Linked DNA regions of Magnetospirillum sp. XM-1. The protein of the gene in region 1 interacts with the protein of each later gene in a pairwise test. Links are inferred from orthologs where the notes say so. Each region holds a gene or a part of one and is shown in the gene's direction. Other genes may lie near its edges.

Region 1 (2,795 bases):
CAAACTGTTGCAACGGAGCTGTCCGGCATGCTGAGCGGATCGGCCTATCTGTGGATCAAGGCGGTGCATGTCATCGCCATCATCTCGTGGATGGCGGGATTGCTCTATCTGCCGCGCCTGTTCGTCTACCACACCGGCGTCAAGCCGCGTTCCGAGGCGTCGGAAACCTTCAAGATCATGGAACGCCGGCTGATCAAGGCGATCATGACGCCGGCCATGGTGCTGGCCTGGACCCTGGGTCTGGTCATGGCGGTGGACGCGGGCCTGTTTTCCCAGGGCTGGTTTCACCTCAAGCTGGCCTGCGTGGTCGGCATGACCGTCGCCCACTTTTTCCTGGCCCGCTGCAAGGACGGCTTCGCCCAGGACCGCAACACAAGGTCCGAGAAGTTCTACCGCGTCATCAACGAAGTCCCCACCCTGCTGATGATCGTCATCGTCATCGTGGTGATCGTGAAGCCGTTCTGAAAGGTTTTGACAGCGTCGCCGGCTTTGGCTAATGCTCTAGCGAAATCCCAGGGCGGCCAACACGCCCGTTTCCCACCATCCTCCTTTTCGCGCCGGATCATCTGTATCCGTCCCTGATCGGCAGCCGGTCCGCTCTCGTCCGGACCCGTCCCACCTTAAGTCCGATCGATCGCGCGAAATATCCATTCAACGGATTTTTCCCATGCATTTGCAGGACCTGAAGAAGAAGAGCCCGGCCGAACTCCTGGCCTTTGCCGAAGAGCTGGAAGTGGAAAACGCCAGCACGCTTCGTAAGCAGGACATGATGTTCGCCATCCTGAAGCAGCTGGCCGACAACGACACGCCCATCTACGGTGACGGCGTGCTGGAGATCCTGCAGGACGGTTTCGGCTTCTTGCGCAGCCCCGAGGCCAACTATCTTCCCGGCCCCGACGACATCTATGTCAGCCCCAGCCAGGTGCGCCGCTTCGGCCTTCGCACCGGCGACACGGTGGACGGCCAGATCAGAGCGCCCAAGGACGGCGAGCGCTATTTCGCCCTGCTCAAGGTCAACAACATCAATTTCGAGGACCCGGAAAAGGTCCGCCACCGCATCAACTTCGACAACCTCACCCCGCTTTATCCCGACGAGAAGCTGAAGCTGGAGATCGAGGATCCCACCCGCAAAGATCTCACCACCCGGGTGATCGATCTGGTGGCCCCCATCGGCAAGGGCCAGCGCGCTCTGATCGTCGCGCCGCCGCGCACCGGCAAGACCGTGATGCTGCAGAACATGGCGCACGCCATTTCGCTCAATCACCCCGAGGTCTACCTGATCGTGCTGCTCATCGACGAGCGGCCCGAGGAAGTGACCGACATGGCCCGTTCGGTGAAGGGCGAGGTCATCTCGTCCACCTTCGACGAGCCGGCGTCGCGCCACGTCCAGGTCACCGAGATGGTGCTGGAGAAGGCCAAGCGTCTGGTCGAGCACAAGCGCGACGTGGTGATCCTGCTCGATTCCATCACCCGCCTGGCGCGCGCCTACAACACCGTGGTTCCCAGTTCGGGCAAGGTGCTGACCGGCGGCGTCGACGCCAACGCCCTACAGCGTCCCAAGCGCTTCTTCGGCGCGGCCCGCAATATCGAGGAAGGCGGCTCGCTGTCCATCATCGCCACCGCCCTGATCGACACCGGCTCGCGCATGGACGAGGTGATTTTCGAAGAGTTCAAGGGTACCGGTAACTCGGAAATCATCCTGGACCGCAAGCTGTCGGACAAGCGCACCTTCCCGGCCATCGACATCACCAAGTCGGGCACCCGCAAGGAAGAGCTGCTGGTCGACAAGGGCATCCTGTCCAAGATGTGGGTTCTGCGCCGCATCCTGATGCCCATGGGTGTGGTCGACGCTATGGAATTCCTGGTGGACAAGCTCAAGCACTCGAAGAACAACGGCGATTTCTTCGAAGCGATGAATTCGTAGTTTCGAGTGTTCGCCTGAACGAGAAACGCCGGTCGAAAGACCGGCGTTTTTTCTTTGGCTCAGTGATGGCTGGACGTCCGACGCCGATGATGGCGCCGATGGCTTTGGCTCAACAGGTCGTCCGAGGGGCCGTCGTCGTCGGAACGCCGGCGCCACAGATGGATGCCGCCGGCCAGCAGCATGGGCGGTACCACCACGATGGCGATACGGCCCAGCATGTTGAAGAACGAGGTGCGGTCGGTGTCGATGACCACCTGGTTCTTGCATTCATAGCGCTGCTTGAAGGTGCCCGAGCAGTCGCGCAGCCGTTCCTTGACGGTGTCGGAGGAATGGTTCTCCACCGTGCCTTGGGGAAGGTTGGCGAACTGGTCCCAGCCCGCCCAGGCCATCCAGGCCAGACTGACCACCGTCACCATCACATTGCCGATCTTGGACACGCCTTCCCTCCAACTCCGGGTGAAACCCGAACCCGGAGACTACTATCCTTTCGGAAGGGGCTTCACGGCAAGAGGAGAGTGGAGCCCGTGGTCTTGCGCCCTTCCAGATCGCGATGGGCCTGGGGCGCCTCCATCAGGGGGTAAGTCTGGTTGACCTCCACCTTGACCACACCCTTTTGCACCACCTCGAACAACTCGTTGGCCGAGTCCACCAGATCGGAACGCTTGGCGGTGTAGGCCATCAGCGAGGGCCGGGTCAGGAACAGCGAGCCCTTGGCGGCCAGCAGGCCGGTGTCCAGGGGCTCGACCTTGCCCGAGCTTTGGCCGAACGACACCATCATGCCCAGCGGACGCAGGCAATCCAGCGACTTCAGGAAAGTGTCCTTGCCCACCGAATCGTAGACCACCGGCACGCCCTCGCCGTTGGTGATCTC
Region 2 (6,738 bases), 2.4 Mb from region 1 along the record:
CGAGGCCGCCCGGCTGCGGCGCGAGAACGAGGAGCTGAAGCTCCGTTCCGGTTCCGCCGGCGAACTGGTCGGTGGCGCGCTCGGCGTCATGCAGGTGCGCCAGGCCATCGAGAAGGTGGCGCCCACCAATTCCCGCGTGCTGATCACCGGTCCGGCCGGTTCGGGCAAGGAAATCGTGGCGCGGCAAATTCACGCCCGCTCGCGCCGGGCCGAGGGGCCGTTCGTGGTCCTGAACTGCGCCGCCATGCACCCCGACCGCATGGAGATGGAGCTGTTCGGCACCGAGCACGGGCTGGACGGTCCCGATTCCCCGCGCAAGATCGGCACCTTCGAACAGGCCCATGGCGGCACCCTGCTGCTGGACGAAGTGGCCGACATGCCGCTGGAAACCCAGGGCAAGATCGTCCGCGTCCTCCAAGACCAGATGTTCGAGCGGGTAGGGGGCGGCAAGAGGGTCGAGGTGGACGTGCGCGTCATCGCGTCCACCAACCGCGACCTGCAAGCCGAGATGAATGCCGGGCATTTCCGCGAGGATCTGTACTACCGCCTCAACGTGGTGCCGGTGAAGATGCCGGCCCTTCGCGACCGGCGCGAGGACATTCCCGCCCTGGCGCGCCACTTCATGGCGCTTGCCGCAGCCGCCGCCGGCGTGCAGCCCCGGGTGGTGGGCGAGGACGCCCTGGCGGCGCTGCAGGCCTATGACTGGCCGGGCAACGTGCGCCAGCTCAGAAACGTCATGGACTGGCTGCTGATCATGGCGCCGGGCGACGCGCGTGAGCCCATCCGCGCCGACATGCTGCCCGGCGAGATCGGCGCCATCACGCCGGCGGTTCTGCGCTGGGACAAATCGAGCGAGATCATGACCCTGCCGCTGCGCGAGGCGCGCGAGCTGTTCGAGCGGGAATACCTGCTGGCCCAGGTCAACCGGTTCGCCGGCAACATCTCGCGCACCTCGGCCTTCGTCGGCATGGAACGTTCCGCCCTTCACCGCAAGCTCAAGCTGCTTGGCGTCAACACGGACGAAAAGAAATGAAGGTCATAGTCTGCGGCGCCGGTCAGGTCGGCTTCAACATCGCCCACTATCTGGCGGGCGAGAACAACGACGTCACCATCATCGACCAGCGGCCCGAGCTGATCCGCAAGGTCAGCGACACGCTCGACGTCCAGGTGGTGCTGGGCTTCGCCTCCCATCCGGCGGTGCTGGAACAGGCGGGCGCCGGCGACGCCGACATGATCATCGCGGTGACCGCCGCCGACGAGGTCAACATGGTCGCCTGCCAGGTGGCGCACTCGCTGTTCAACGTGCCGACCAAGATCGCCCGCGTGCGCAGCCAGAGCTATCTGGCCCCCATCTGGGCCAACCTGTTCTCGCGCGAGCATCTGCCCATCGACGTCATCATCAGCCCCGAGATCGAGGTGGCCCGCGCCATCACCAAGCGGCTGCAGGTGCCGGGCGCCATCGACGTCATTCCGCTGGTGGGCGACAAGGTCCGCCTGATCGGGGTGCGCTGCACCGAGAACTGCCCGCTGATCAACACGCCTTTGCGCCAGCTCACCGTGCTGTTCCCGGACCTCGCCATCGTCATCATCGGCATCGTGCGCGACGGCAAGGCCATCGTGCCCACCTCCGAGGACCAGATGCTGGAGGGCGACGAGGTCTATTTCGTCGTCGATACGGCCCATGTGGACCGGGCGCTGACCGCTTTCGGCCGCGAGGACCAGGAAGCGCGGCGCATCGTCATCTTCGGCGGCGGCAATATCGGCCTGTTCCTGGCCCAGCAGCTGGAAGCGGCCCGGCCCGGCACCTCCATCAAGATCATCGAGTCCAACAAGGAGCGCGCCGAGTTCGTCGCCAAGGCGGTGGGCCACACCGTGGTGATCCACGGCGACGCGCTCGACCCGGAAATCCTTGAGGAAGCCTCGGTGGGCGCCGCCGAGGCGGTGGTGGCCGTCACCAACGACGACGAGACCAACATCCTGTCGGGCCTGTTGGCCAAGCGCTACGGCTGTCGCCGCACCATGGCGCTGATCAACAAGACCACCTACAACTCGCTGGTGGCGCCGCTGGGCATCGACGTCGCGGTCAATCCCCGCGCCATCACCGTATCCAACATCCTCCAGCATGTGCGCCGGGGCCGCATCCACGCCGTCCACTCCCTGCACGAGGGCTTCGGCGAGCTGATCGAGGCCGACGCGCTGGAAACCTCGTCCCTGGTGGGCAAGCCGCTCAGGGACGTCAAGCTGCCGTCGGGCGTGCTGCTGGGCGCGGTGGTCCATGACGGCAAGGTGGTCAGCCCGCGCGGCAGCACGGTGATCCATCCCGGCGACCGCGTCATCCTGTTCGCCACCGCCGACGCGGTGAAGAAGGTGGAAAAGATGTTCTCGGTCCGGCTGGAATATTTCTGATGCCCGGATTGCCGCTGCCCCGCCCCTCGGCGGTGATTTTCGACTGGGACAACACCCTGGTGGATTCCTGGGTGTGCATCCAGGAATCCTACAACATGACCTTCCGCCATTTCGGCATGCCGGAATGGAGTCTGGACGAGACCCGCGAAAGGGTCGCCGCCTCCATGCGCGATTCCTTCCCCGCCATGTTCGGCGAGCGCTGGCCCGAGGCCCGCGACGTCTTCACCAAAAGCTTCGAGTCCATTCACCTCGACTATCTCAACCCGCTGCCCGGCGCGTCCGAGATGCTGGGCGCGCTTCGGGCCGAGGGAGTGGTGCTGGCGGTGGTCAGCAACAAGCGCGGCGGCTTTTTGCGCAAGGAAGCCGAGATCATGGGCTGGAGCGGCCATTTCGTCCGTCTGGTGGGCGCCGACGACGCCGAGGCCGACAAGCCGGCCGCAGCACCCGTCCATCTCGCCCTGTCCGGAACCGGCATCGAGGCCGGACGCCATGTGTGGTTCGTGGGCGATTCGCCCATCGACACCCACTGCGCCGTCAACGCCGGTTGCACCCCCATCCTGATGCGGCCCCAATCCCCGGCCGAAGGCGAGTTCGCCCATCCGCCCGCCCGCTTCCTGCGGGCCTGCATGGACCTCGTCCATCTTGTCCGAGAACTATAGGTTCCCATCTGTTGGAAATGGTGGTAACGACAAGGGTTCAACGGGGTAGGTGCCCAGCCGCACTCCAATAATCAAGATCGGCCAATAAGAACGGATTCCAATCATGTCCGCCGAAAAATCGCAAAATGTGCAGGATGTGTTCCTCAACTACATCCGCAAGAACAAGACGCCCGTCACCATCTTCCTGGTCAACGGCGTGAAGCTTCAGGGTATCGTCACCTGGTTCGACAACTTCTCGGTGCTGCTGCGCCGCGACGGTCATACCCAACTGGTGTACAAGCACGCCATCTCGACGGTGATGCCGTCGACCCCCATCTCTCTGTTCGAGCCTCCGATCAAGGAAAACGGCGAAGAATAGGTGGGAGAAACCGGTTCCACACAGGCGGCGCCCAGCCGCGCCATGGTGATCCACCCCGCCTTCAAGGGCGGGGATGGTTCCCGTCTGCCTGAAGCCCGCCTCGCCGAGGCGGTCGGGCTGGCCGGAGCCATCGATCTCGACATCGTCGCCGCCGAGGCGGTCAACGTCGCCAAGGTCCGCCCGGCCACCCTGATGGGCAAGGGCGCGGTGGAGCGTCTGGCCGAACTGGTCAAGGAATGCGAGGTCGATCTGGCGGTGGTGGACGGCCATCTGTCGCCGGTGCAGCAGCGCAATCTGGAAAAGGCCTGGGGCTGCAAGGTCATCGACCGCACCGGCCTGATTCTCGAAATTTTCGGCGCAAGGGCGCGGACCCGCGAGGGCACGCTGCAGGTGGAACTGGCGGCACTTTCGTACCAGCGCTCGCGGCTGGTGCGGTCCTGGACCCACCTGGAACGCCAGCGGGGCGGCTTCGGCTTTCTGGGCGGCCCCGGCGAGACCCAGATCGAGGCTGACCGCCGCATGATCGGCGAGCGCATCGTCAAGCTGGAGCGCGAGCTGGAAGACGTCAAGCGCACCCGCGAGCTGCACCGCAAGGCGCGGCGCAAGGTGCCCTATCCCATCGTCGCCCTGGTGGGCTACACCAATGCCGGCAAGTCGACGCTGTTCAACCAGCTGACCCGGGCCGAGGTGATGGCCAAGGATATGCTGTTCGCCACGCTGGACCCCACCATGCGCACCCTGGTGCTGCCGTCGGGGCGCAAGATCATCCTGTCGGACACGGTGGGCTTCATCTCCGACCTGCCGCACGAACTGGTCGCCGCCTTCCGCGCCACCCTGGAGGAGGTGCTGGAGGCCGACGTGGTGGTGCATGTGCGCGACGTCTCCCACCCCGACACCGAGGCCCAGGCCGCCGACGTGGATACCGTGCTCCGCGAGCTGGGGCTGTCCGAGGTGGTGGACCGCGGGCTGGTCGAGGCGCTGAACAAGATCGATCTGCTGGACGAGCAGGGCCGCGAGGAAGTGCTGAACCAGGCCAAGCGCCGCGACGGCGCCATGGCGCTGTCGGCGGTGACCGGCGAGGGCGTCGACGACCTGCTGGCCGAGCTGGACCGCCGCCTGGGCGCGGCGCGCGAAACCCTGGACGTGGCACTGCCGCTGTCCGACGGCGCTTCCATCGCCTGGCTCTACAGCCATGGCGAGGTGGTGGCCCGGCGCGACGACGAGGCGCAGGCCTTCATGCGGGTCAGGCTCGACCCCGCCGACGTCAAGCGCTTTCACCAGCGCAAGGCCGGGGGCAGGGGGGCATGATGGATTTCGACAAGGTGGCCTCCATCATCACCGAAACGGCGGCCGAGGAGATCCTGCCCCGCTTCAACCACCTGTCGGCCGGCCAGATTCGCGAGAAGCGGCCGGGCGAGCTGGTCACCGAGGCCGATACCGAGGCCGAGCGGGTGATGACCCGCCGGCTGCGCGAGCTGATTCCCGGTGCGGGCGTGGTGGGCGAGGAGGCGGTGGCCGCCGACCCCGCCCTGCTGCGGCTGCTGGAAGGCGAGGGAGCCGTCTGGATCATCGATCCGGTGGACGGCACCGCCAATTTCGCCAAGGGCAATCCCCGTTTCGCCGTCATCGTCGCCCTGGTGCGCGACGGCGTGACCGTGGCCGGCTGGATTCTCGATCCCCTGGGCCAGCGCATGATCACCGCCGAGCTTGGGGCCGGGGCCTGGCTGGGAACGGAGCGTTTGGCCGTGCTGCCCACCGCGCCGCTGGCCGATCTCACCGGATCGGTGAAGCGTTCGGGGCGGCTCGCCTCAATGGTGGCCAAATGCACCCGCAAGGGCAGCGCCGCCCACGATTATATCGATCTGGTAACGGGCAAGCTGCACTTCGCCCATTACAACCGCCTGATGCCCTGGGACCACGCCGCCGGGGTGCTGATCCACGCCGAATCCGGCGGGCATGCGGCGCTGACCAGCGGGATGCCTTATCGCCCCAGGGCGCAAGAGGGCTGCCTGCTGCTGGCCCCCACCGCCGGCACCTGGACCTCGCTGCAGGCGGTGATCGAGTAGGGGCTGTCTGAGCTTGGTGTGATCGCTTTTCCATTTCGTCACCCTCGGGCTTGACCCGAGGGTCCATGGATGGCCGGGTCAAGCCCGGCCATGACGGTCATTGGAGTGAGTCTGCTCCTACCCCGACCGAAGGGTCCGCACCGCCGCGTCGCGTTCGAACAGGTAGAGCAGGACGCGCAGCGCCTCGCCGCGCGGGCTGGACAGGTCCGGGTCGCGCTCGAGGATAAGCCGCGCATCGTCGCGGGCGGCGGCCAGCAAGTCGCCGTGGATGGCCAGATCGGCCAGGCGGAATTCGGGCAGGCCGCTTTGCCGGGTGCCCAGCATCTCGCCGCCGCCACGCAGGCGCAGGTCTTCCTCGGCGATCCTGAAGCCGTCCTCGGTGGCGCGCATGATTTCCAGCCGCGCCTTGGCGATCTCGCCCAAGGGATGGCCGTAGAGCAGCAGGCAGCGGGATTCCTTGGTGCCGCGTCCCACCCGGCCGCGCAGCTGGTGCAGCTGGGCAAGGCCGAAGCGCTCGGCATGCTCGATGACCATGATGTTGGCGTCGGGCACGTCGACGCCCACCTCGATCACCGTGGTGGCCACCAGGATGTCCAGGTGGCCTGCGGCGAATTCGGCCATCACCTTGTCCTTGGCCGGGCCCTTCATGCGGCCGTGGACAAGGCCGACGCGGTCGCCGAACACATGGGTGAGGTGCCGGTGGCGGTCCTCTGCCGCCGCAAGGTCGCTGGTCTCGGATTCCTCCACCAGCGGGCAGACCCAATAGGCCCTTGCACCCGAGGCCACCGCCCGGCCGATCCCCGCCACCATCTCGTCCATTCGGGAAAGCGGCACCACGCGGGTGTCGATGGGTTTGCGGCCCGGCGGCTTCTCGTCCAGGCGCGAGGCGTCCATGTCGCCATAGGCGGTGAGCAGCAGGGTGCGGGGAATGGGGGTGGCGGTCATCACCAGCATGTCTACCGCCAGCCCCTTGGCCGCCAGTTCCAGGCGCTGATGCACCCCGAAGCGGTGCTGCTCGTCGATCACCGCCAGGGCGAGGTCCTTGAAGGCGACGTCCTCCTGGAACAAGGCGTGGGTGCCGAGCAGGATGTGGATCTCGCCCGAGGCGAGGCCATCCAGAACCCCCTGGCGCGCCTTGCCCTTGTCGCGCCCGGTGAGCAAAGCGACCTTGAGGCCCGCCGCCTCGGCCAGGGGCGCGATGCCGGCGTAATGCTGGCGGGCCAGGATCTCGGTGGGCGCCATCATGGCG

What was found.
Region 2: the proteins of rho (region 1) and hfq interact in binary tests that used the Escherichia coli proteins (3 or more experiments, as listed by UniProt). The link is inferred for Magnetospirillum sp. XM-1 from one-to-one orthologs.

What each region holds. Positions count from the first base shown.
Region 1 is NZ_LN997848.1:778,606-781,400, forward strand. It holds rho (transcription termination factor Rho), read left to right. Parts: upstream 1-667; coding sequence 668-1,924; downstream 1,925-2,795. Other genes in the region: hemH (ferrochelatase), read left to right, coding at 1-34; hemJ (protoporphyrinogen oxidase HemJ), read left to right, coding at 28-465; XM1_RS03815 (hypothetical protein), read right to left, coding at 1,984-2,361; XM1_RS03820 (quinone oxidoreductase), read right to left, coding at 2,424-2,795. UniProt on the Escherichia coli protein: Facilitates transcription termination by a mechanism that involves Rho binding to the nascent RNA, activation of Rho's RNA-dependent ATPase activity, and release of the mRNA from the DNA template.
Region 2 is NZ_LN997848.1:3,129,777-3,136,514, forward strand. What follows is about bases 1,926-4,795. They hold hfq (RNA chaperone Hfq), read left to right. Parts: upstream 1,926-3,168; coding sequence 3,169-3,423; downstream 3,424-4,795. Other genes in these bases: trkA (Trk system potassium transporter TrkA), read left to right, coding at 1,926-2,406; XM1_RS14475 (HAD family hydrolase), read left to right, coding at 2,406-3,065; hflX (GTPase HflX), read left to right, coding at 3,424-4,731; XM1_RS14490 (inositol monophosphatase), read left to right, coding at 4,728-4,795. Outside these bases: XM1_RS14465 (sigma-54 dependent transcriptional regulator), read left to right, coding at 1-1,033; more of trkA, read left to right, coding at 1,030-1,925; more of XM1_RS14490, read left to right, coding at 4,796-5,489; ATP-dependent DNA helicase RecG, read right to left, coding at 5,607-6,738. UniProt on the Escherichia coli protein: RNA chaperone that binds small regulatory RNA (sRNAs) and mRNAs to facilitate mRNA translational regulation in response to envelope stress, environmental stress and changes in metabolite concentrations.